Regions from separate parts of the Rarobacter incanus genome, predicted to be linked through region 1. Evidence: predicted binding sites of a transcription regulator. Region 1 holds the regulator's gene; the other holds the start of a gene.
The links. Region 1 encodes LexA, which represses DNA repair genes until DNA is damaged. Its sites were predicted from a motif close to TCGAACANNTGTTCGA; they were not measured.

Region 1 (12,336 bases):
CGATACCGTCATCGTCGACACGGAGCTGGCGCCGTCGCAGCGCCGCGGCCTTGAGGACATAGTCAAGGTCAAGGTGATCGACCGTACCGCGCTGATACTCGACATATTTGCGCAGCACGCAAAGTCGCGCGAGGGAAAGGCGCAGGTCGAACTCGCGCAACTCGAATACCTGCTGCCGCGCTTGCGCGGCTGGGGTGAATCGATGTCGCGGCAAGCGGGTGGACAGGTAGGCGCGGGCGCTGCGGGAATGGGCTCGCGCGGGCCTGGTGAGACCAAGATCGAGTTGGATCGTCGCCGCATCCGCACCCAGATGGCCAAACTGCGGCGCAGCATCGATAGGATGGCACCAGCCCGCGAGGCGAAGCGGCGATCGCGCCGCACCGCGCGCATCCCCTCGGTCGCAATCGTCGGATACACGAATGCGGGTAAATCTTCCATCCTGAACGCCATAACAGGCGCCGGTGTACTCGTCGAAAACGCCCTCTTTGCGACCCTAGACCCCACCGTGCGTCGCGCCCGGACCAGCGAGGGGCGGGAATTTACCATTGCAGACACCGTCGGATTCGTGCGGAACCTGCCAACCCAATTGGTCGAGGCGTTCCGCTCCACCCTGGAAGAGGCGGCGGAGGCGGACGTCATAGTGCACGTCGTGGACGGTGCCCATCCCGATCCGATCGGTCAGATCGCGGCGGTGCGCGCAGTGTTGGCCGACATCGATGGGTTGCCCGACATCCCGGAACTGTTGGTAATCAACAAGGCGGATGCGGCCGACGCGGACGCGCTGGCCATGATTGCGGGCAAGGAACCGGCCTCTATCGCGGTGTCGGCCCACACCGGCCAGGGAATCGGCACGCTCATGGATGCAATCGCTGCGGCCCTGCCACAGCCGCACGTGCGCATCGACGTCGTCGTTCCATACGATCGCGGGGACCTCGTCTCTCATGCCTATCGCGCCGGAACCATCGAAACCATCGAGCATGTGGAGGCCGGTACGCGACTCGTTGGCAGCGTCGACGATCAACTTGCCGCACTGCTGCTTGCCAGCGCCGCCGACGCGGCAACTAAGATCTGAGCGTGCCCCCTCTTACCCCGCCCGCCGCCGAACCCGTGCCCGAACCCGATCAGCGGATCCTGGCGGCAGTGGTGGGTGCGCTGGGCGGATCACCTCGCCCCGGGCAACAACGGATGGTTCGAGAAGTTGGGGCGGTTATGGACGCCGGCGGCACGCTGCTGGTGCAGGCCGGTACCGGTACGGGAAAATCGCTCGGGTATCTGGTTCCGGCCGCGGGGCGCGCGGATGCCAACAACCGGGTGGTGATCTCGACGGCAACCATCGCCCTGCAACGTCAATTGATGAGGAAGGACGTTCCGCTGGTCAGCGCCGCCGCGCGGGCGACGAATGGGCGCGAAATCACGGCTGCCGCACTCAAGGGGTGGCAAAACTACGTGTGTCGCAACAAGGTCGACGGCGGCTACCCGGACGAGGAACCGACGCTGTTCGATCTGGCCACGCAGACCGATGCGGGCGCACCCTCCAGCGAGCTCGGTTCCCAGGTGATGAAGCTGCGGTCCTGGGCGCAGCAGACGGACACGGGCGACCGCGATGACCTGGAATTTACGGCCTCCGACCGGGCGTGGCGACAGGTCTCTGTAACCAAGAACGAGTGCTTGGGATCGCACTGTCGGTTCTTCGAAGAGTGCTTTGCCCGGCTCGCGCGCGAGCAGGCCGCCGAGGCGGATCTGATCGTCACAAACCACTCCATGCTCGGGCTCATGGCGACCGGCAACGAGGGACTTATTCCGCCGCACGGCGTTGTGGTCATCGACGAGGCCCACGAGCTGGTCGATCGCGTCACCTCGGCCGCCAGCCAACAGATTTCCGTGCGCTCGCTGATGACAGCGAGCAAACGCGCGCGGCAGGCGGGAGCGGCCTCGATCGGGTCGTTCGATTCGACCGTCGATGCATTCGCGCAGGCGATAGTTGCGGTGCCGGAGGGCAGGATAAGGGACGAGTTCCCCGCCTCCCTTGCCGCGGCCGTCGAGGCGGTGCGCGATGGCGCGCGCCAGGTGCTGAGCGATCTTCGCGGCGACGACCAAGGAAATGCTTCCACGCGCCTGGCGCGCGCGTCGCTCACCGAGGTCTTCGAGGTCGCGGAGCGGGTGGCGGCGGCCAGCGGCGCCGATGTCTTGTGGGTATCCCCAGCGGGCCCGGATTCGGTGCCCGCGCTCAACGTTGCGCCCCTGGACGTGTCGAGCGCGATAGCGGGCCGCGTCTTGCGCCCTCGCAGCGCCATTCTCACCTCGGCGACGCTGTTTCTGGGCGGAAAATTCGAGCCGTTCGCACGGGGCATTGGGCTTTGGGACCCGCAGCAGAAGGCACCGTGGCCGCGCGCGAGTTCGCGCCTCGATGATGAGGGCAGGCCTTTGGAACCCGCCGCCCTGCGGTGGCGGGGAGAACGGGTCGAAACTCCATTTTCCTATAGTCGGCAGGGAATCTTGTATGTCGCGCGGGAACTGCCGCCACCTGCCGCCGGGCCAGTCCCCGCAGGCCACATCGATGCGATCGTGGAACTGATGCTGGCGGCGGGCGGCCGTACGCTGGGACTGTTCACGTCGCGCCGGGCGGCGGTGGAGGCCGCGCAGGCCGTGCGCGCCCGCGTTCCCTGGCCGGTGCTTTCGCAAGACGAGGGGCACTTGGGGGAGCTGGTCCGCACGTTTGCGGGCGACGAGGAAACCAGCTTGTTCGGCACGCGCTCCTTATGGCAGGGCATCGATGTGCCGGGTGATTCTTGCAGGCTCGTCATCATCGACAAGATCCCGTTCGCCAGGCCGGACGATCCGATCGCTTCCGCGCGCATTGAACAGGTAACGCGGGCCGGTGGCAACGGGTTCCAGGTCGTTTCGCTGGCATCTGCCGCCCTGGCGCTTGCGCAGGGGGTGGGACGGCTAATCCGCTCGGATAGTGACCGCGGCGTGGTCGCAATTTTGGATCCGCGGGTTGCCTCCAAGTCCTACGGGAGCTTCCTAGTGCGTTCACTTCCCGACTTTTGGCGCACCGATGACCGCCGGGTCGCGGTGAGCGCGCTTGGCCGGCTACAGGCAGCGGCTCGCACGGACTAAAATTCATCCATCCGACGGTATCGACGCGCGCAAAGGACTTCGAAATGAGCCAACCCGAAATCGACAAAAACCCGGCACCAGGCGCGGATCCGCTAAGTGCGTTGCGGCGTACCAAAGTCTCCATTGTTGGCGCCGGCGCGGTCGGATCGACCATGGCGTACGCCCTCCTGATGCGCGGGGTTGCGCGCGACGTGACGCTGTTTGACATCGACAAGGCGAAGGTTGAGGCAGAGGCCCTCGACCTGGCACACGGAATTCAGTTCATGAAGCAGGCAGAAATTGTCGGCTCCGACGATGTGCAAGCGATTGCTGGCTCCGATGTCGTCCTCGTGACCGCCGGCGCCAAGCAGAAGCCAGGGCAGAGCCGCTTGGAACTGGCCGAGTCCACGACGAATCTCACGAAGAAGATTCTGCCGCAGTTGCTGGACGTTTGCCCCGATGCAACCTACGTCATGGTCACAAATCCGGTGGACGTCGTTACGTATGCGGCGGTAAAGATCTCCGGGCTTCCTGCCTCCCGGATTTTCGGTTCGGGCACCGTCCTGGACTCGTCGAGGCTTCGCTATCTTGTCAGCCAGCACACCGGGATCGCGGTCCAGAACGTGCACGCGTACATGGTTGGCGAACACGGTGACTCAGAGATTCCGCTGTGGTCATCCGCCACGATCGGGGGAGCCCCGCTGCTTGAATGGGACGGGCTGGACGCGAACGGTCCGCTCTCCGATGAGGCGCGCGCGGCGATTGCTTACGAGGTCGTGAACTCCGCATACCGGATCATTGCCGGTAAGGGCGCCACCAACTATGCCGTCGCGGCGGCGGGTTCACGCATTGTGGAAGCCTTGCTGCAGGACCAGCATGCGGTGTTGCCCGTGTCGTCGTTACTCCACGGCTATTACGGAATCGATGACGTGTGCCTGTCAGTTCCGGCCGTGGTCGGAAAAGCGGGCGTTTCGCGCCACATCGAATTGCCTCTCTCGGCGGCAGAACTGCGGGGCCTGCAGAATTCGGCCGACCGGCTGCGGTCGGTGGTGCGAACTCTCGGATTCTAGTCAAATCGGAGTCGAGGGGGCCGGGAAACGGCGTTGTTTCCGGGCCCCCGCCGCGAATTCAGATGCTTCGAAGGACTGCGACGACGATACCGATGATCGTCGCCTGATCGCCGTTGATGGGTAGGTACTGCTCGTTGTGCGGGATGAGCCACACGTGGCCGTCGGCGCGACGCAGCGTCTTGACGGTCGCTTCGTCATCGAGCAGGGCAGCCACGATTTGCCCGCTTTCAGCAACAGGCTGGCTCCGCACGACGACCCAGTCCCCGTCGCAGATGGCAGCGTCGACCATAGAATCCCCGGCCACTTTGAGCATAAAGACTTCGCCATCGCCCACCAGCTGCTTGGGCAAGGGGAACACGTCCTCGACCTGCTGATCGGCAAGAATTGGCGAGCCCGCCGCGATGCGTCCCACCAGCGGAACCGGCGTAACCTGGCTCGCGATCGATGCGGTATCGACACCAGCGGTATTCGAAGGTGCCTCCTGCGGTGCCGCGGCGGCAGGTCGCGGTGCATCCTTGCCCGTCGTCACCGAGAGCGCCGCGGCCGTCAGCTCCATCGCGCGGGGACGATGCTTGTCGCGTCGCAGATACCCCTTGTCTTCCAGCGCTAGCAATTGGTACTTCACGCTCGAGGGCGAGACCATGCCGACTGCAAGCCCGATCTCGCGCATCGAAGGCGCGTAACCGCGAGCGTCGAGGGACTCGCGAATGACCTGCAGTATCTCGCGCTGGCGTTCGGATACATCGCTATGGGTTTGACCCGCACTGAGAACGCTTCCTTGCCCGCGCTTCTTGGCGGTGCGGGACCAGGACACGTCTGGTGGTCTGTGCCTCGGATTGACGCCTTTGCCGGATCCCTTCGACTCGTTAAGGGCCACGATCGAATCCCTCCCTCGTTCCAATGTCACACGGTCGTGTTGCACTACTTGTGCGATTGATCGTACAAGTCTACGACACTCAGATTGTCGATGCCACGGTTGTATGAAACATCGCACAAGGGTTGCAATGCGCGCGCACCAAGCGTACGGTTGTAGGCATACAGATGTTCTAATGGGAATTGGGAGGCTTTCATGGCTGTCACGGGCGATGGATTTGGCGGAATCGCCGGCGGGTTTGGCGGACGGGCGGCCGCGGGTGTGGGCGGGACCGATGGTTTTGGCAAGTGGGTGGCCGCGGGCGTCGGCGGGGCCGGTGGTGGATCCGTCCGCTTGCGTCGCCGTGCGTTGGGTGTAGTGGTAGCGCTGATCACCGTGCTCAGCTTCCTCATCGGCTGGTCGGGCGCCTTTGCCGGAGATGCGCAATCTCCAGTTCCTGTGCGCGTGCACACCGTGATGTCCGGGGAGACTCTGTGGCAAATTGCGGCAGGCGTAGCCGAGCCCGGTGAAGACGTGCGCGACGTATTGGTTACTATCGGCGACCTGAACGATCTCGATGGATCTCACATCGAGCCGGGGATGCTCATCCTCTTGCCGCGCGCGGTGTGAGCTAGGTTGCCCATTGCGTCGTCGTGCCGAATCCTGGTGGCCGCCCCGTGGCCCGGGTGAGGCACTGGGAGGGATTAGCCGCCCGCTTTTCGGTGGTGACCGCACATGAAGCCGTCGGTGGACCTTCTTCGCGGTGTGTCAATTCGGTGCCGTTCGCGGCCGCGGGAAATGTTGGCGCTAGCCGGGTTGGTCCTCGTCCAGTATCTGGACGGACGCTTGCGCAAAAGGTTAGGCTAACCTAAATTGGTTGTGGTGCTGGACGACTGGGGGTTCGAAGGTGCTGATGTCAGGCGGTTCGCGGCTTGGAGGCTGCGCCGCGCGTTGCGGGGTCGCTGTGGTATCGAGATCGCGCAGCGGGGACGGGGCGTCCCGGTGGGGAGTGTCCACATGGACACTCCCCACCGGCGGTTCCGTCGCTTCCCGGTGCGCGAGCGGTGTCCGGGCACCTTCGCTCGCGCCCTTGACGAGACCAAGACTCGCGCTTCCCGGTGCGTGGGCGGTGTCCGGGCACCTTTGTTAGTGCCCCGGGAGCGGGGTCCGCGCTAATGCTTGGCGTCCGAGCGTGCGAGCTGGGCCTGCTTCGCGGCCTTGGTGCCAAGGACGCAACTTCCCGCTAACGGGCAGGGACCGAGTAGCATTCACCTCAGGGCATCCAGTCGCGATGCCTGCGTTAGCGAATTGAGGAGAGCCGTTGCACTGCCCGTTTTGTAGGAATCCCGACTCACGAGTCGTCGATTCGCGGACCTCGGATGATGGCTTATCAATTCGTCGCAGGCGTCAATGTCCGGCGTGCGGGCAACGGTTCTCAACGCTCGAGACGGCGAGCCTGGTGGTGGTCAAGCGATCCGGTGTGACCGAGCCCTTCCGCCGAGAAAAGATTGTCGGCGGGGTCCGCAAGGCTTGTCAGGGCAGACCGGTCAGTGACGACGATCTCGCGCTCCTGGCGCAGCGGGTAGAAGAGACCCTGCGAGCGTCGGGAAGCGCGGAGCTTGATTCCCACGACGTGGGTCTGGCAATTCTGGGCCCGCTCAAGGAACTGGACGAGGTTGCCTACATGCGGTTCGCCAGCGTTTATCAGGGTTTCGAATCGCTCGACGATTTCGAATCGGCCATCAATGTTTTGCGCACCGAACACGGTGACACCGCGCCCTAGGTGCATTTGGCTTCCGTGGGTGCAATTGCCTTGCAGCGGGATCGAGGCCCACACCGCCGCCAATAATGATGAGCGCAGAGTGGGCGCCAAAGTGGCCGTGCCGCGAATACCCCAGGGGCATTCGCGGCACGGCCACCTTAGATCCAGTCACCGGTGTCTTGCCTTAGCGGGTCGTTCCCTTGAGCACCCGCAGGCGAACGGTTTGCTCGATAGCTTCCAGCGCCGCCACGGTTTCCGGCTCGATCGACGACCCGATATCGGTCACCACGTAACCGAGGTCGCCGCGGGTAGCCAACAGCTGGCCCTCGATGTTCTCTCCGTGCTCGGCGAGGATGTTGTTGACGCGGGCCAGCACACCAGGGGTGTTGCGGTGAAGGTAGGCGATCCGAGCCGCCCCGGTGCTCTGCTCCAAGGCGAGGTTGGGCAGATTGACGCTGAGCGTGGTCGAACCCGTGCTGAGGTAGTCAAGGATCTTGTGCGAGACGAACTGTCCGATCGCCTCTTGGGCTTCCTCCGTTGAACCGGCCGTGTGCGGGCTCAAGATCACGTTTGGCAGCCCCTGGAGGGGGGACGTGAAGGGGTCGCCCTTGCGTTTGGGCTCCGTAGGGAACACATCGACTGCTGCTCCGGACAGGTGGCCGGTTTGCAGGGCGCTAGCCAGGGCGTCGACGTCGACAACGAACCCGCGCGAAAGGTTCATGAACACGGCACCGGGTTTCATCGCGGCGAAGTGTTCCTCGCCGAAGATTCCGCGGTTGGACTTGCGCCCGTCAACGTGCAGGGTGACAACGTCCGCTTGCTTGAGTAGGTCGTCGAGGCTTTCTGCCTTACGCGCATTTCCGAGAGCGAGTTTCTCGGCTATGTCGTAGAAAACGACCGACATGCCAAGGTTCTCGGCGAGGACGGAAAGCTGCGTGCCGATGTTCCCGTAGCCCACAATTCCGAGCGTCTTGCCGCGCACCTCGTGGGCGCCGATGGCCGACTTGTTCCAGATGCCAGCGTGCATGTCCTTGTCGAACGTCGGCTGGCGGCGCACCAAGGAGATCATGTTGGAAATGGCAATTTCCACCACCGACCGGGTGTTGGAGAACGGTGCGTTGAACACCGCAATTCCGCGGTTTGCAGCCGCCTGTAGGTCGATCTGGTTGGTTCCGATGCAAAATGCGCCGATCACCGCCAGTGAGGATGCGGAGGAAATGACCCGCTCCGTCAACTGGGTCTTGGAACGGATCCCGATGATGTGGACGCCGGCGAGGGCCTCGATCAGCTCGTCCTCGTCTAGGGCGCCCGTGCGGGTTACGACTTCGATGCCGCGGCTAGCGAGAAGGCGAGCGGCGTCCGGATGCAGGTTTTCAAGTAACAGGGCTTTTAGCACCGTTCCATCGTGCCCCTAAATGCTGCGGAATCCAAAACGGTCGCGGCGCGGACGGAGGGCGGCCTATCGGCCGGGGTGGGGCAGCGCAAACCCGGCCGGCAAGTCTGCGCTGTGGCTGACGACCAGCCTTCGCGTAGCTCGCGTGAGCGCGACGAACAGGTCAGCGGCGCCGCCCGGGCCCGAAAGGATCGCGGCAGGCTCATCGATGACAACGACGTCATATTCGAGCCCCTTGACATCCTGGGCGCTCGCCACCGAAATTCGCGTCAAGTCATGCAAGCCGGCGTTCGTCTTTGCATACTGCGCTAGCCATTGGCGCGCGCTTGGTGCCTGGGAGGTGATGACGACGACGGTACCGTCGGCGAGTTTGGCCGCCTCCGCAACTCCCAACCGAAGCGCCGCCGTCAGCGAAGCCCCTGGTCCGGTGGGTTCGATGCGTATGGCATCGGGCACGTCGCGAGCGGGCGTAAGCGTGCTCACCCGCAAACCGGCCGCACGCGCCACGCGGACGGCCAGGTCGCTGATCGCAGCGGGAGTGCGGTAGTTCACAGTCAGGGTCTCGATGTGCACGTTATGCCCGAAGGGCCGGGCGAGCCTGTGCTCCCAATTTCGGGTGCCGGCGGCCGAACTGGTTTGCGCGGTATCGCCCACGATGGTGAACGACCGGGTGGGACAACGGCGGATCAACGAGCGCCACGCCATCGCCGAGAGCTCCTGCGCCTCGTCGACGACGATGTGGCCGTACACCCAGTCGCGATCGTGGGTGGCGCGATCCGCGGTCGACCCCCCGACCCGTCCAGCGCTGAACCGAGAGGCGAGGGTTTCGGCGTCGACGATACCTCCGCCGGCCCCAGAACCATCGAGCACGTCCCTGGCGAATGCCACCGCTTGTTCTCGCTCGCGCTCCGCGTCGCGATCGCGCGAACCATCATCGATAGGCCCAAGCAATTGCCACGCGTGATCGACCAGCGGAACGTCGTCGACGGACCAGCCCGCACCTCGTTCGCGCCTGACGGCGTCTCGCTCCGCTGGGGAGAGCATCGGGGCGGCCTGCTCCAAGCGGTGCGGTTTCGCGAAGAGATCCGCGATGAGGTCTTCGGCCGTGATGGGGAACCAAGCAATATTCAATGCCCGGCGCACGTTGCGATTTGTCCGCAGGTCCTCGCTGACGACCCCCCGAAACTCCGAGTCGGGGCTCTGCCCGTCGGCAACGAGGTATTGGTCCGTCAGCACCCTCAACATCTCCTTGACAAACGTCAGGCGGGCCTCGTTATGGGGCTTGTGGCGCCTGCGTGCCTTCGCGATCGCGCCTGCGATGTCATCGCGGCGGATGACTACCTGCACGCCATCGATGGAGATCACCTCATCGGCGGCGGGCACTCGTTCGCGGGCTCGTACCGCATTTTCGATGATGCGCAACCAGGCAGTGCTGCCCTTGACGCGTGCGGCCTGGGGCGTGTCCACGGCGGTGATGGCCATGCCCGGCACCAATCCCGCGATCGTCGTCGAGACTACTCCTGTCTCGCCTAGTGACGGCAGGACCTGGTCGATATACCGCAGGAATGTGCGCGACGGACCGACGATGAGAACGCCGGATTTGGAGAGCCGGTCGCGGTGGGAATACAGCAGGTACGCCGCGCGGTGCAGCGCCACCGCGGTCTTGCCCGTCCCGGGCCCGCCCTGGACTACCAGCGCCCCGGGGACCTCAGAGCGGATGATGCGGTCCTGCTCGCTTTGGATGGTCGCAACGATGTCGTGCATCTTGCCGGTGCGCCCCTGCGACAGCGCGGCCATGAGCGCACCCTCACCCGCCAACTCGACGCCTGCGGGCCGATCCACGTCGAGCAAATCGTCCTCGAGCGCCACCACCTTGCGTCGTTCGACGGTCAGGTGGCGTCGCCGCCAAATCCCCAGGCGGTGCGCTGCCGTGGCGCGGTAGAAGGGAGCCGCCGCCGGCGCCCGCCAATCCGTCAGGATCGGTCGATGCTCCGCATCCGTCAGGCCGATCCGGCCAATGTAGGTGGTCGCGCCGTCATCGGCATCGAGTCGACCGAAGCAGAGCCGGTCCTCGATCGCATCCAATTGATTCGCACGATCCTCGTACAGCGCCGCGAAGGCGTCCCGCTCCGAGCGATTCTGCGGGGAACCGCTGGGGCCGGACTTTCGCACGGCCGCGAGCCGGGCGCGAAACAACGCGCGCAGTTCGTCGAGCCGATCATAGAACCTAGATACGACGGCTTGTTCGGTCGCGATCTCGTGTGTCTTCGTCATCGTGTGAGTCTCCAGCCGATCGACGGTCATGGCGCGGAAAACGGCATACCATTATCGCGCACATGCGGTGAAGCGCGGTCGGTGAACTCGCCGGAAGCATTTTTGGCCCATCGGCGTTATAAAGGGCGAGAGCTTGGCGGCCGGGTGGGCGCCGCGCGTACAACACAACGGAGGTCACGATGACTCAGGCAACCCCTTACTACACGGTCGACGAGGCTGTCGCCCAGGAACTCATCGAACGTGCCGCGGGGCGCCCGGTCACACTCCTCGTGGCGCTGGAAGGATACCTGGACGCCGGACGCGTCGGGGAACTGGTGAGCGATACGGCGATCGTAGGTGCCGAGCGTTTGGTGACTTTTAACGCCGACGAGTTCATCGACTACCGGTCCCGGCGTCCGCGGATCACTTTCGCGGAATCCCGATTCACCGATTACGAGGCCCCGGAAATCGCCGTCGACGTCGCTGCGGACGCCCTGGGGGCGCCGCTGCTGGTTCTGCACGGTCTCGAACCGGACTATCGGTGGGAGCGATTCGTGACTGCGGTCTGCGCGATCATAGAGCGCTTTGGCGTCGCGCTGACGGTAGCTATTCACGGCGTACCTGCGGCGGTGCCCCACACCCGACCCCTGATTACGACGATATCGGCCACACGCGACGATCTGATCCCAAATGAGCCATCGTGGCTCGACACGCTGGTGCTTCCCGCGGGGGTTATCAACACCTTGCAGGTGCGCCTGGGGGAGTCCGGCCACGATGCGATGGGAATCGCGGTGCACGTCCCGCACTACCTGGCGCAGTCCGCGTATCAGCCGGCTGCGATCGCGGCACTGGACAAGCTCGACCAGGCGGCCGGGGTGCACGTGGATCCGTCCGGACTACAAAAGTCGGCCGTGGAAGCGCTAGATGAACTGCGCGAAAGGCTGCAAGAATCACCGGACATCGCGAAGGTCGTAACCACCCTGGAGGGGCAGTACGACACGATTCAATCGGGGCGCGCGCAGGCGCATGCGTTGACCGAGCGCCCCGGGCAGGCCGGTGAGGATCTGGCCGCCGAATTGGAAAGGTTCCTTGCCGACCAGGGCGACGAGTAGCGGCGAAGGTCGGCGGTTCATGGGGTGGCCGGGACCGCGTGAATTGCTGGCGCGTCGATGGGTTGCGCGCCCGCGATGAAGTCCGTCAGCACGGACCCGGTGAGCAGGGAAACGGATTGCGCATGGGAACGTAGCGTGCGCGAAAGGGCCGGCGCCGCGGGGTCGTTTCCGCTGTCGAGTTGCCCGGCGAGCACGACGTTTCCGTACCGGCGCCCCTTGAGCACTCCGGTTTCGGCGGCGACGCCCACCCACGCGTGCGGGCCGATCTCCCGCAGCAGGGTTGCCGCTTCGCGCTTAGTTTGTGTGAGGGGCGGCCTATCGCCAATGTTCATCAGGACGAGGCCGCCCGCCCGTAACTTGCCTATTGCGGTGCGGTAGAACTCGTCCGTTGTGAGCGCGCTGGGTGTAGTCGCGCCCGCGAATACGTCACGAATAATCACGTCGGCGCTTTTGTCGGACAGTGCGCGCAGCCCCGCGAAGGCGTCGGCGGTGCGCAGCCGAAGGCGCGGCGCGCGGGGGAGCGCGAACCAGGTCCGGGCGTGGGCCATGAGTTCGCCGTCGATGTCGATCGCGATATGAGTCGATGTCGGCCTGGAGGCGCTAATCGCGCGAGCGAAGCCGCACGCGGCCGCGCCCAGGTGCGTGAAACGTTCCGCGAGCGGCGCCCGGTCTTCGATGATGTCGCGGAAGACTTCGAGGTATTCGAAACCGAGGTTCGCGGGATTTGCCGTATCGATGTAGGAGCTTGGAACGTCGTTGACGTACACGGTGAGCGCGGCGGGGTTGTCCCGATC
Region 2 (12,336 bases), 1.3 Mb from region 1:
TTACAGGTCAAGCACTTAAATCGTGCATTTGCCCGGCAGGTCAGGTGGGCGCTGTGCGCCGTGTGCGTGTGTTCTATGGGCGGCACAATGCTTGGCGATGGTGGGCGAACCTCGCTGCGGCGCCTGCGATTGCTCCAATCGATGTCCGGGCGCAGCGGCGGACGTGCATAAGGGTGGCGCGGTGAATTAATGCGCACCGTTTTGAAACGGGGTCTGTGACAGACAAAAGAAATCTGGAACGCCAAGGAAAATCGAATCTTCACGGTGCACTCCTTTGTGCAGTTGCTCGATTAAACGAAAGCGAGAAGCTTCGATGAGGTGAAGCACGATTCCCAGCCACGAAGACCCCTCGTTTGTAAGAACATGGTGCCATGAAGACCAATGTTGGTTCAATCCCTTCGGATATCGCTTCCGCGAGGGGGCAAGGGCGGGGGGCGCTCGTCATTAATTACGGGGACGAGGCCCGGCTTCCGCGTCTTGCATGAGTTGCGTTTTGGTGTGGAGTTGGGGCTCTGACAACGAATGTCAGAGGGCTGCCATAGCGTCTGTGCGCGTCACCGGGTTCATCTTTTGAAACGGGAGGCGACTCATTGATACGCGATTTGGAAGTTGGTGGTTGTGATGACATCTAAACAGGTGGTACGGCAATTGAGGTCGGCGGTGGTGCTGTGCACCGCCGTGGGGTTGGCGAGTTTTGTGCCGAGCGCGAATGCGGCCGAGCGATCCACTGCAAGCGGTGAAGTGGCGGTGGTCGCTGCAAGTGCGGACAGCCCCAAAATCGTGAAGCAGCCCAAGTCGACCGCGGTTGTGAAGGGCAAGAAGGCGAGGTTCACTGTGAAAGCGAAAGGCTCAGGCCTGACGTATCAGTGGTCGGTCAAGGCGCGGGCGGGTTTATGGAAACGAGTTAGTGGAAAGGCCGGCAAGAAGAAGACGCTTGTTCTCAAGGCCAAGGGGGCTTACGACGGAGCCTCGGTGAGGGTCGTCGTGGGCGGCAAGGGCACGGGCAAGAAGACATCTAGGACGGCGCGGCTCACGGTCATCTCGCGGCCAACCTTCGAATTGCAACCAGCGAGCCCGCTGGTCGACGCGGGGTCCGCGCTGACGCTAAAGGCGAGAGCCAGTGGCAATGCCGTCAAGTATCGCTGGGAACGGAGCTCGAATAACGGCGCGTCCTGGCAGGCCGTCACGTCGTACCGCAGTTCGCCTGATCTGAAACTGACGCCGAAGCTCAAGGAATCGGGCAACCGTTACCGGGTTACGGCGAAGAACGCTGCTGGTATTCGGACGAGCCGTGCGGCGATCATCGTCGTGAATTCGACGCGAAATGACGCTTATGCCGAGGGCTCGACCGTTGTAATGAATAACTGGACTGTTCTGATCGACCGAGCGGTGTATGACTTGACGGACTCCGGGGATCAACTCGTCTTTGGGATGACCAAGGCGTGCTATAGGGGACCTGGAAAGGCGCTGGCTTGGAGCGATCTGGCAATCGAGTACGTCGGAACGAACGGGGTCGTTTACGACAACGGAGACGTCTTTATCGACGGTGACATCTGGGACGCGCCCGAGGTCTACACCGGCGGCTGCGTAGCTTTCCCATCGTTTGCCTTCCCCGCGCACGGCACGGCGCTTGGCGGTGTTTGGCGAATTAAGGACAGGTCTGATTGGAACGTTGACTCGGTGGCCTTCGTCGAGGGCCCGACAAAATCGTAGCCCCGTGTCTTCCGGGGCGTCATGACCGGCGAGCTTGCGGTCGTGACGCCCCGTTGTGCCGTCGCGCGAAGCTATGCGGAGCGTGCAGACGGTTGAGTGGCAAGCATGCCGACCGAGCGCTGCAGAGGCGCGGTGTGCTGAGTGCGGTTGGTTAGCGTTGGGGGTCGCGGTTGGGCCGGCGCTATGTGACGCGGTGGTGTGTTGAGTGCGGTTGGTTAGCGCCGGGGGGTCGCGGTTGGGCCGGCGCTATGTGACGCGGTGGTGTGTTGAGTGCGGTTGGTTAGCGCCGGGGGGTCGCGGTTGGGCCGGCGCTATCTGACACGGTGGTGTGTTGAGTGCGGTTGGTTAGCGTTGCCTGTCTGGTGCCGGTGGTTGGGGTTGTGTGTCTGGTGAGCTGGATGCGATGACAGTGCTGCGCGCAGCGATATCGTTGAGAGATGTCTGAAAGTACAGTTCGCCACTACCTTGAGAGATTTGGGCGCTCGCACGACATCCGTGTTTTTGCCCAGTCATCCGCAACCGTTGAACTGGCCGCGCAAGCCGTTGGGTGCGAACCTGCGCGGATCGCGAAGACCCTGTCGCTATATTCGCAGGACGGTAATGCCGCGGTGCTGATCGTTGCGGCGGGCGATGCGCGGATCAACAGCGGGGACTTCAAGCGGGCCTTCGGATATAAGGCGAGATTCCTGCAATCCGATGACGTCGCGCGGCTCACCGGCCACGAGCCCGGTGGGGTGTGCCCGTTTGCCAACCCAGAATCCGCCACGATCTATCTCGATGAATCACTGCGCAGGTTCGAAACCGTCTACCCCGCCGCAGGGAGCGCTAATTCGGCAATCGAACTAACGCTGAGCGACCTCGAGGAACTATCCAACGCGGCCGGGTGGGTTAGCGTTGCGCGTCTTCCACTCGGCTAGGGGTATTGCGCTTGGCGGCGCTGCGCGGTGCTGTGGCGCGGATGGGCGCGGATGGGCGCGGATGGGCGCGGATGGGCGCGGATGGGCGCGGGCGGGTGAGCTTCGTGGAGGGGCGCTGCGCGGTGCTGTGGCGCAGATGGGCGCGGGCGACAGGCGTTGCGGTGACAGCGTCGGGACCCGACGCGATCAGAACGGCGGTTCCTCGTCATCGTCGACGGCTGCAGTCTTGAAAGAGCGCTTCAGGAGACGTTCGTATCCGGTGGGCGGTGCGCCGGTGGCTGCGCGCCTGAGGTGCCGGACCTCTTCATCTATGCCGGGCGTGATGATGTATGCGTGCCCGGTCGGCGTAGTCCACCTGAACGTTCCCGGCGTCATCTGCACAAGCGTGTGGCCGCCGTCGGTCTTGATCTGGTGATCTCGTTTGCAAAGCGGGCCCAGGTTAGCGGCACTGGTCACACCGCCATGTCGGTGAAACTCTTCGGTGTGATCGAGTTCGGCGCTCTGGGCACTAACCGAGCACCCCGGTCTCACGCAGTACCTGTCGCGAGTCCTCACGTAATCCGCCATTTCAGCGGGTGGCCGATATCGCGTCCGGCCGACATCCAAAACGGCCCCAGATTTAGGATCTGTGACGATCCTGCGCCACACTCCGCCCGCGGCTAGCGCCCTGGCGGTGTCGGGATGGATTGGCCCGAAACCGTCCAACTCAGCGGGTTCGTTGCTGTCGCCCAGCAACACGTTGAGGGGGACGGTGACATTGATCTGCGCGCGCACCGGCAGACGCTTTGACTCGGAACCGGCATCGTCCGTGTCGATAGGCGCACCACTCAACGCCTCGACAGTGTTGGCGGGGCTGCCGAAAGGCTCGGTGGCCGGGGTCTCAAGCTGCGCTGTGGTTGTGTCGGCGGGGCGTGCTGGGCGAGTGAGCCGCGGTTGCGGGCTAGTGGGGGTGCTGGCGAATGCGGCGAGGAACTCGCCATTGTGCTCGTTGCCATTGGCGCCGCGCGTGGTTTGGCAGCTTGCCCCGCTGCACGGGTTCAAAATGGCCGCGACCAGCAGATCCGCACGGAGTTGGTCTAAGGTCCGCTTGTCGCCGCCGTTGCGCACCGACCGAGCCTGATGGTCCAGTACCTTGTCAACAGCGATTGCATCCGCGGCGGGCAGCACGGCCTGCCAGCTAGCCATGTCGTCGGGAAGAGGCCGCGGACGTTCCACTCGCCGCCGCTTTCTGGCACCCTCAACCGCAGCTTGGTCATGGCCGTAGAGGCGGACCCGTTCGCGGGCAATGGCCCGCCCTAACTGTGCGGGAGTCTTGGCCCCGGCGGAGGGGAGAACTCGTCCCTGAATGATGCTTGCGTCCTCGATGTCGACGCAATCCAATTCGCGGGCGACAGTGCGCGCCTTTTCGGGGCTGATGTGACCCGACTGAAGTGCGCGCCCGGTTAGATCGAGGCGCCCCAAGAACAGCTCCCTAGCCAGCTCAACGCGTTGCCGTGCCTGCATGCGTGAGCACTGAAGCCGGATCGCGACCTCGTCACCGGTCGTGTCCTTTACGGTCACTTCCCCGGCACTGGCGGGCCAATCCGGGCGCATGCTCGGTCGCGTACTCAGTTCGGCGATGGCGCGCAGTTGTTCTGCCTCAACCCATGACCGCATTCTGTCCCACGCGGCGATTGCATCGACGAGTTCCTCGTCTTGATAGCTAGCAGGATCGATGTTTCCGAGCACGAACCCTAACTCCGCGCACGGCAGAGAGTCGTTCATTGTGGCGCCCAGAAGGCGTTCGCGCGGATCCAACTCCCGCAGACGTCCAGTTGGTTCTACAACAACGTAGCCCGCGTCGTCGGTTCCTGAGGAAACCAACGTCCACGGTCCCGGATCATCTGAACCGTCGGTGGGCGAATCCTCGTCCCAACTGTCATCTTCAAACTCGGTTCCGAACGGTTCCTCATAAAGCGACCGCTCGCGCATTTGTTCTTGCATCCACTCGGGAATGGGGGGCGGGTCGAGAAGGTACGCCGGTGGCTCCTCATCAAGCATGCGACGGTTTGATGCGTGGCCGCCCGATGCCGGCTGCGCGGTGGCGGGCGCGTAGCCGTTGAGGCGCAGGTGGGCGGCGAATGTGGCGACCTCCCACGAGCTTGAGCGACGATTCTCCATGCAGCAATCATACAGGTGTTCGAATCCGAATGCCAGTCGAACGGACGTCGAATCGCAAGTTTAGTTACGAGTGGGGGTCACCCCCGTGTATTTCATCGCTTGACGAAATGCGCGCCCGCCCGCGGATGCTTGGCCGTCGTCGGGCAATGTCAGAGGCTAGGTGCAGACTGCGAGTACGTAACATTAGGAAGCGCATGGCGCTCGTCCGCGGCATCATGGAGGGTTGAATTGCAGTGAAAATGACACCGAATCTCTACGTCAAATCCGCATTGGACTATCTGGCATCGCGGCTCGATCCGATCATCGGTGAGCGATTCGCGCGCGAACTGGGCGGCCACCCCTGGACCGTGATATTGCGAATTATCGACGAAAAGAAGGGGCGGAAACCCTCGGACGAGTACATGTGCGGTGATTTGCAACCGCAATTGCGTATGCTCACGGAATGGCTCGGGGAGTTCGCGTATCCGTTTGACCGTGGTGATCGAATTTCGCGAACGCTGGCGGGGGAGCTGAGAATCTTTCGCAATAGGCTTTCCCATACATATCGATTTGAGATGGACGAGGCCTATCGCGCCGCAGACACAAGCGCGCGACTACTTGCTGAGTTGGCCGACGCGGGTGCTACGCATGCGCGCACTATAGCTGATGACATTCTTATGGACTTAGCTAGGGAGCGCGGACTCACACGAAGTGCGGTGGACGAGGTAATCGCCAAGACGGACAGCTCGATTGTCGCGGATGAGGGTGCGCTGTCTGGCGGTGGTGCGGATGGCGGTGCGGGTGCCGGTGCGAGTGCGGGTACGGTGGCTGGCGGTGGCGCGGATGCCGGTGCGGGTGCGCTGCCTGGCGGTGGCGCCGGTGGTGCGCTGGGCTATGGGGCAAAGCAGCGTCATCAGGGCCTCGTCCCCACCCCGACAGGGGCAACCCGCGGGCAAAGCCGAATTGGAATCGAGGGTGAGTGGGCTGATGAGCACGTCGAGCCTGCTCCCGAAGTGATGGCGAGCGATAGGACGTTCATTGGGGCGTCCAGGCTCCCCTACCAGCCGTGGCAGGTCGCGCGGGACGGTGACCGGACCGTCATTGAGGACTTGCGTAAGAAGTCGCCCAGGTTGCAGGTCCGCTCTGTTGCTCTCGAGATCGTTGATTTTGAGTGGCCGATCGCAGTCGAACGCCTGGTTCGATTGACGGCGAGCTCGTTCGGGGTGACGCATCTGGGGGGCAAACTCAAGAAACAGCTTGAGCGTCAGGTGGTCCAGTGTGGAGCGTTCGTTGACGACGATAAGTTCGTGTGGCCCTCGGATATCGATCCGACAACTTGGGACCAGTTTCGTCCGAATGGCAGTGATGTCGGGCGGGAATTCACTCACATAAGCCCCGTTGAAATCGCGAATGCGGCAAAATTCATCAGCGCGAAGCGGCCCGAACTGGGGCGGGCGGAACTTGAATCGGAGGTACTGCGAACCTTTGGAAGGGCTCGCAGGTCAGGCAAGATACGCACGCACCTGGAAAATGCAATGGAGCGAGCGGGTTAGATGTATGCCACAAGCGCCGCGCAAACTGCGAGGGTCGCGATGATCTCGCCGATGCCGAGTTGCTTGGGTGATGCCTGCGGAGAGAAACGGGGAACAAGCGCGGCGCGAAGAGCAAGCGCGCCGGCGACGACCGCAAGCGCCCACCCCCACGGCACAGGGCCGGAATCAGATGCCGGAACGGGAAAATCGAAGGGGGCCCACGATCGCCGCATCGCAGCGGTTGCGATGGCTGCGGGTGATGTGGTGGTGGCTGTGGTGGCTGCGGGTGATGCTGTGCCGGGTGCCGTGCCGGGTGCCGTGCCGGGTGCCGTGCCGGGTGCCGTGCCGGGTGCCGTGCCGGGTGCCGTGCCGGGTGCTGTGCCGGGTGCTGTGCCGGGTGATGTGGTGGCTGGTGATGTGCCGGGTGCCGTGCCGGGTGATGTGGTGGGTGCTTGTGGTGGCTGCGGGTGCTGTGATGGTGGCGGGTGCGATGGCTGCGGGTGCCGGTGCCGCGGGGGCGCCCGCCGCCGCACCCGTCGTCGTTGCGGCGTAGGCAGCCAAACACGCCGCTGCGACCAATGCGAGATGGTAACCCACCGAGGCCGCGTAGACAATCCGATTACCGCGCTCGCGGATCATCGTCTTCACGTACAGGACCGTGCCAAAAAAGTACGCAAATAGCACCACTGCTGCCAGGCGGGCGGGGGCAAAGGGTTGCGATCCGATGACCGACCACCACACGGCGTGAGGTGCGAGCCCAACCCAAGCCGACACCAGTGCCATCGCACACGCTGCAACGGCCGTGATCGCGTCGTTCCACACCGACCTATCCGCACGCCGATATGAAGCATAGAGGCTGACCGCCACCAGCGGGAGAAAGAGCACACCCCAAGCGACGAGGAGTGGCGCCGAACTCATCACGGCGGCGACTAGGATCAGGGCCAGCGCGCCGTATACGAAGATCGGCGGGGCATACCGCGCAAAGCGCCGTGACTTGACGGCCAGTCCGCAGGCGTAGAAGGCGCAATAACCGCACAGCCAGGCCGCGGCAAGAGGAATATGCTGCCAGCTGGGCCGTGAAGCGATGGCGCCCATGACGAGTGGCGCAATGAGCATCGCCCACGCCCCATGATGCTGCGGTACCCATCCAGAGTTGCGATGGGAGCGTCGCTTTGGGGCGCGGGCGATCGGTGGCACAGGGGCCGATGTGTTGCCGGATTTGAGGCGGGTTGCGTCTGGGGCCGAAGGGCTTCGATGCATCAGCGTTGCCAGATCGCGGAACGAATCAAACGGAGGTTGACGAGTACGCGCCGATTCCGGTCAGCATTCCTGCCGAAATCATCAAGATGGTCGAGACGATCGACACTGCGAACAGCGCAACCGTGACGATGATCGCGGTCCGCTTGTTCTCTTCGTATCCCGCCAAGCTGCGACCGTTGCTGTCCCGCATATTCCCGGTCAGGATGATGATGAGATCGATCAGTGCCCAGATCCCCAGGCCGCCGCCCGTGATCAGCTTCAGGACACCGGTCCCGATCTTTCCGAGGTAGAAGCGGTCGATGCCCCAGCTTCCCAGAAGCAGCGATAGCAACCAGGTCACGATAAACGTCTTGTCCGATACGTAGGCATTTGCCAGGTACGAGTTGTACTCGGGTGCGGGAGCGCCATAGGGACTCTGCGGCGCTCCGTAATTCTGCTGAGTTGTGCCATAGGGGTTTGACTGTTGGCCGAAAGGCTGCTGAGGCTGTCCGTATCCGCCCTGCTGGCCAGCGGGATCGTTGTTGAACGTCATGGAATCTCCTGTGAAAAGGTCGCGGGCTTTGAACTCTACATGGATAGCAGCAGCGCGACAACGGAATCACAGGTGGCGAGGTCGGCGGGGGCCGCGCGGTGTGCGCAGAGGGGCGCGGTCGGCGGGTGGCGGGTGGTGTTTGCCGGGGGCATAAGGGGTGCGGTCGGCGGGGGCCGCGCGGTGCGCGCAGAGGGGTGCGCGCAGAGGGGCGCGGTCGGCGGGTGGCGGGGGGCATAAGGGGCGCGGTCGGCGGGGGCCGTGCGGTGCGCGCAATGCGCTAGCCCGGCAGCCACTCCACGGCGCGGCCCGCCGCGCAGGACAGCCGTGCGTCAAGAACGCGCTGGTTGCGCGAGCCGCGAAACGGCAGGCTCAGATCGCGCTGCGAAATCTCGAACGGGCCATCGACCAGCACATCGATCGAGCGCAGCAGATCGAGCTTGTCGGTCGACCCGGCGCGGGCCTCGTCCATGATTTGTTCGAACGTGTACCCCGACCAGCACCACACGTCCTTGGCGCGCCCGAACCGGGCCCTGAGCGCACCCACAATCCGCAGGCACACTCCCGTGTTGAGGAACGGCTCCCCGCCGAGCAGCGTCAAACCCTGCACGGCGACATGCCCCAGATCGTCCAGGATCCGCGCCTCCAGCGCCGCGGAATACGGCTCGCCGCAGCGAAAGCTCCAGGCGGATTCGTTGAAGCAGCCCTCGCACGCGAACAGGCAGCCCGAAACGTAAAGCGAGCAGCGCACGCCCTCGCCGTCGACCATCACGAACGGCTTGTAGTCGGCCACGTAACCTTGGCTGAGTTTCTCGGAGCGCCACTGCCCGGGCGCCGGTGTGCGCATCGCCCAGGCCTAAACGGGCAAGGCCGGCGGGTCGTCCGTCTTTGCCGCGGGGACAACCGGCGGGTCATCCGTCATCGCCGCGGCCGCAACGCGCAGGTCGCCCTCCAAGTGCTTGAGGCGGGACGAGATCTCAACGTGGCGCCCATGCACCATCGGCCGTTGCTGCGGGTTTCCCAGGTACCCACACGTCCGCTTGACCACGTCGCAACTGCGCGGATCCTGATTGCCGCAATCGGGGCATTCGAACCCGGCGGCCGTGGGGTGGAATTCACCCGCGAACCCGCACTCGTAGCAGCGATCGATAGGCGTATTGGTCCCCAGGTATCCGATCCGGTCATACGCGTAATCCCACACGGCCTCCAACGCTTTCGGGTTGGTGCGCAGCACCGGGTATTCGCAGTAGTGAATGAAGCCCCCGGAGGCGAATGGAGCATAGTCCTTCTCGAAGTCGATCTTTTCGAAGGGCGTGGGAGCCTTGCGCACGTCATAGTGGAAGGAATTGGTGTAGTAATCCTTGTCGGTAATGTCCGCAACGGCGCCGAACTTGGCCTTATCCAGTCGGCAGAACCGATCCGTGAGCGACTCGCTCGGCGTCGAATAGACCGAGAACTGATAGCCGTAGTGCTGGGTCCAGGCCTTGGCGCGAGAGGAAAGCCGCTGCAAAATTCGCAGCGTGAACGACTTCGCCTCCGGGTTGTGCTCCCATTGACCACCGAAGAACGCGGCCGCCACCTCGTACAGGCCGATATAGCCCAGGGAGACGGTGGCGCGGCCGCCCCGGAAGAGCGTATCGACGTCGTCATCGGGGGCAAGGTGACTGCCGAACGCGCCGTGCACATAGAGGATCGGCGCATTGGCGGGTACGGCTTCCTTGCAGCGTTCGATCCGGTAAACCAGCGCGTCGCGCACGGTCTCCAGTCGCTGATCCAGCAGATCCCAGAACGCGTCGGAATCGCCGCGGGTTTCGAGCGCGATGCGCGGCAGGTTCAGGGTCACCACGCCCAGGTTCATCCGGCCCTCAACGACGTCGTTACCGGCCGCATCCTGCCACCCCTGCAGGAACGAACGGCACCCCATCGGGACCTTAAAAGATCCGGTGATGTCAACGATCTTGTCGTAGCTGAGTATGTCGGGATACATGCGCTTCGTCGCACACTCGACGGCCAGCTGCTTGATGTCGTAGTTCGGGTCATCTTTGGTGAGGTTCACGCCACGACGCAGCGTGAAGATCAGCTTCGGGAAGATCGCGGTGCGCCGCTCGCGGCCCAACCCTCCGATGCGGATTTGCAGGATTGCGCGCTGGATTTCGCGCTCCAGCCACCCGGTTCCGAGACCAAACCCGACCGAGGTGAACGGCGTCTGGCCGTTCGAGGTGAATAGGGTGTTGATCTCGTATTCCAACGACTGCATCGCGTCGTAGATGTCTTTGGCGGTGCGCTCGCGGGCGTAAAGCTCGCGGTTCGGCCCCTGTGGGATCCACCGCTGCGCCTCCGCCATGTGCTTGTCGAAGTTCCGTTGCGCGAAGGGCGCCAAAAGCTCATCGATGCGGTTTACGGAGCAACCGCCGTACTGGCTGGAGGAAACGTTCGCGATGATCTGGGAGATTTGCGCGGTTGCCGTCTGGATTGAGCGCGGCGGGTCAACTTCCGCGTTGCCGATGCGGAACCCCTGCGAGAGCATGGTGCGGAAGTCGATCAGGCAGCAGTTCGTCATCGGCGCGTACGGGTGGTAGTCGAGATCGTGGTAGTGAATCTCGCCCTTGGCGTGGGCGTTCGCTACGTGCGCCGGCAGCATTTTCAGGCCGATCGCTTTGCCGACCGCGCCCGCGGTGAGGTCGCGCTGCGTGTTGAAAACGTCCGAATCCTTGTTCGCGTTCTCGTTGACGACGGCGGCCTCTTTGTCGAGCAGGCGGCTGATTGAGTGATTGATGTCCGTCGCCTTCGACCGGTTCAGGTCCTTGGTGACCCGGTAGTCGATGTAGACCTTCGCCACTTCGTATTCGCGAGATTCGAGGAGGATGTGCTCGACGATGTTTTGGATTTCGTAGATTTTCACCTCACCCTCGAGGCCGAAACGCTGCGTCACTTCGTCATCGATCGCGGCCACCAGCGAATCGATCGTGTGCTCGTGCAGCGGTGCCAGCAGGCCGTAAACCTCACTAAAAGCGCGTCGCAGGGCGATGCGGATCCGCGAGTCATTGAACGGGAGGGTGCGCCCGTCGCGCTTGCGCACACTCATGGAGGCCAGGGTTTGGGACGAGGCCGCCTCGCCACTTGTCACGGCGGCCGTGAGGTGCTCGGTGGCGTTGAGAAGGTCCGAGGCTCGTTCCGAATCAACGATCGTCACTGCGATGCTCCTGCACTGGTTCCGAGGTGTGAAATCCGCTTCGTCTGCGGGGATTCCCACAACATGTTGTGGGAATTACATGCTTGTAACCCTAGATTTAGTGGCACCCCTGTCGCAATGGGACGAAGGTCATGGGGGTGCGCCGCAGCGGCGAAATTGTGCGGCGGGCGGGGTGGAAGGATGAATTTCCGCGCCGCGTGTCGCGCCCGGTTGCCGGGGGTTGGGGTGTGCGCGGGGGTTGCGCCCGGTCGCCGGGGGTTGGGGTGTGCGCGGGGGTTGCGCGGGGGTTGCGCGGTCGCGCGGGGCCCCGCGCGCGCTTAGCCGGTAAGACCGCGCCGCCGCAGAAGCGCGTCCACGCGGGCCGGGCGACCGCGCAGGGATTCGAATCCGGACAGCGGGTTGCCGCTGCCGCCGGGCGCGAGCACCTCGCGGCGGAACCTCTCGCCGTTAGCGCGGGTCAGGCCGCCATTCTCGGCATACCAGGCCACGGTGTCAGCGTCCAGCACCTCCGAAAAGATGTAGGCGTAGTACGCCGCCGAATAGCCGCCCGCAAAGATGTGCTTGAAGTAGGTGGAGCGGTACCGCGGCGGAACCAACGGGTAGTCGAAGCCCGCGTCGGTCAGCGCCGACTCCTCAAAATCGGTGACGCCTGCGGGGTCGGCGGGGACCTCGTTCGGACCCAAGCGGTGCCACGCCTGATCGAGCACCGCGGCGGCCAGGTATTCGGTGGTGGCAAAGCCCTCGCCAAACTGCCTTGCGGCGAGAATCTTGTCGACGATGGCGGGGTCTAGGGGCTCGCCCGTCTTGTAATGGCGCGCAAAATTGGCGAGCACCCGCGGTTCCCACGCCCACATCTCGTTGACCTGCGAGGGGTACTCCACGAAGTCCCGCGGCACGTTGGTTCCCGAACTGCTCGGATACGTCACATCCGAGAAGAGGGCATGCAAAGCGTGACCGAATTCGTGAAATAGCGTGATTACCTCGTCCCAGCGCAGCAGCGCCGGTTCACCGGGGGCGGGCTTGTTGATGTTCAGGTTGTTGACTACCACGGAA

Region 2: FB389_RS06205 (HNH endonuclease signature motif containing protein) is a predicted target of LexA. The motif match lies at 4,798-4,813, and genes of this name have one in related genera.

The regions. Positions count from the first base shown of each region.
Region 1 is NZ_VFNV01000001.1:119,670-132,005, forward strand. It holds gene hflX (GTPase HflX) at 1-1,072, shown strand, start outside; gene FB389_RS00495 (ATP-dependent DNA helicase) at 1,075-3,120, shown strand; gene FB389_RS00500 (L-lactate dehydrogenase) at 3,165-4,169, shown strand; gene lexA (transcriptional repressor LexA) at 4,228-4,890, opposite strand; gene FB389_RS00510 (LysM peptidoglycan-binding domain-containing protein) at 5,239-5,652, shown strand; gene nrdR (transcriptional regulator NrdR) at 6,344-6,805, shown strand; gene serA (phosphoglycerate dehydrogenase) at 6,969-8,180, opposite strand; gene FB389_RS00525 (HelD family protein) at 8,244-10,451, opposite strand; gene FB389_RS00530 (PAC2 family protein) at 10,631-11,542, shown strand; gene FB389_RS00535 (spermidine synthase) at 11,560-12,336, opposite strand, start outside.
Region 2 is NZ_VFNV01000001.1:1,463,446-1,475,781, reverse strand. It holds gene FB389_RS06220 (hypothetical protein) at 588-833, opposite strand; gene FB389_RS06215 (immunoglobulin domain-containing protein) at 835-1,713, shown strand; gene FB389_RS06210 (YbaK/EbsC family protein) at 2,151-2,630, shown strand; gene FB389_RS06205 (HNH endonuclease signature motif containing protein) at 2,817-4,790, opposite strand; gene FB389_RS10470 (Swt1 family HEPN domain-containing protein) at 5,030-6,322, shown strand; gene FB389_RS06195 (YwiC-like family protein) at 6,488-7,561, opposite strand; gene FB389_RS10695 (TM2 domain-containing protein) at 7,587-8,093, opposite strand; gene nrdG (anaerobic ribonucleoside-triphosphate reductase activating protein) at 8,371-8,883, opposite strand; gene nrdD (anaerobic ribonucleoside-triphosphate reductase) at 8,947-11,283, opposite strand; gene FB389_RS06175 (M3 family metallopeptidase) at 11,601-12,336, opposite strand, start outside.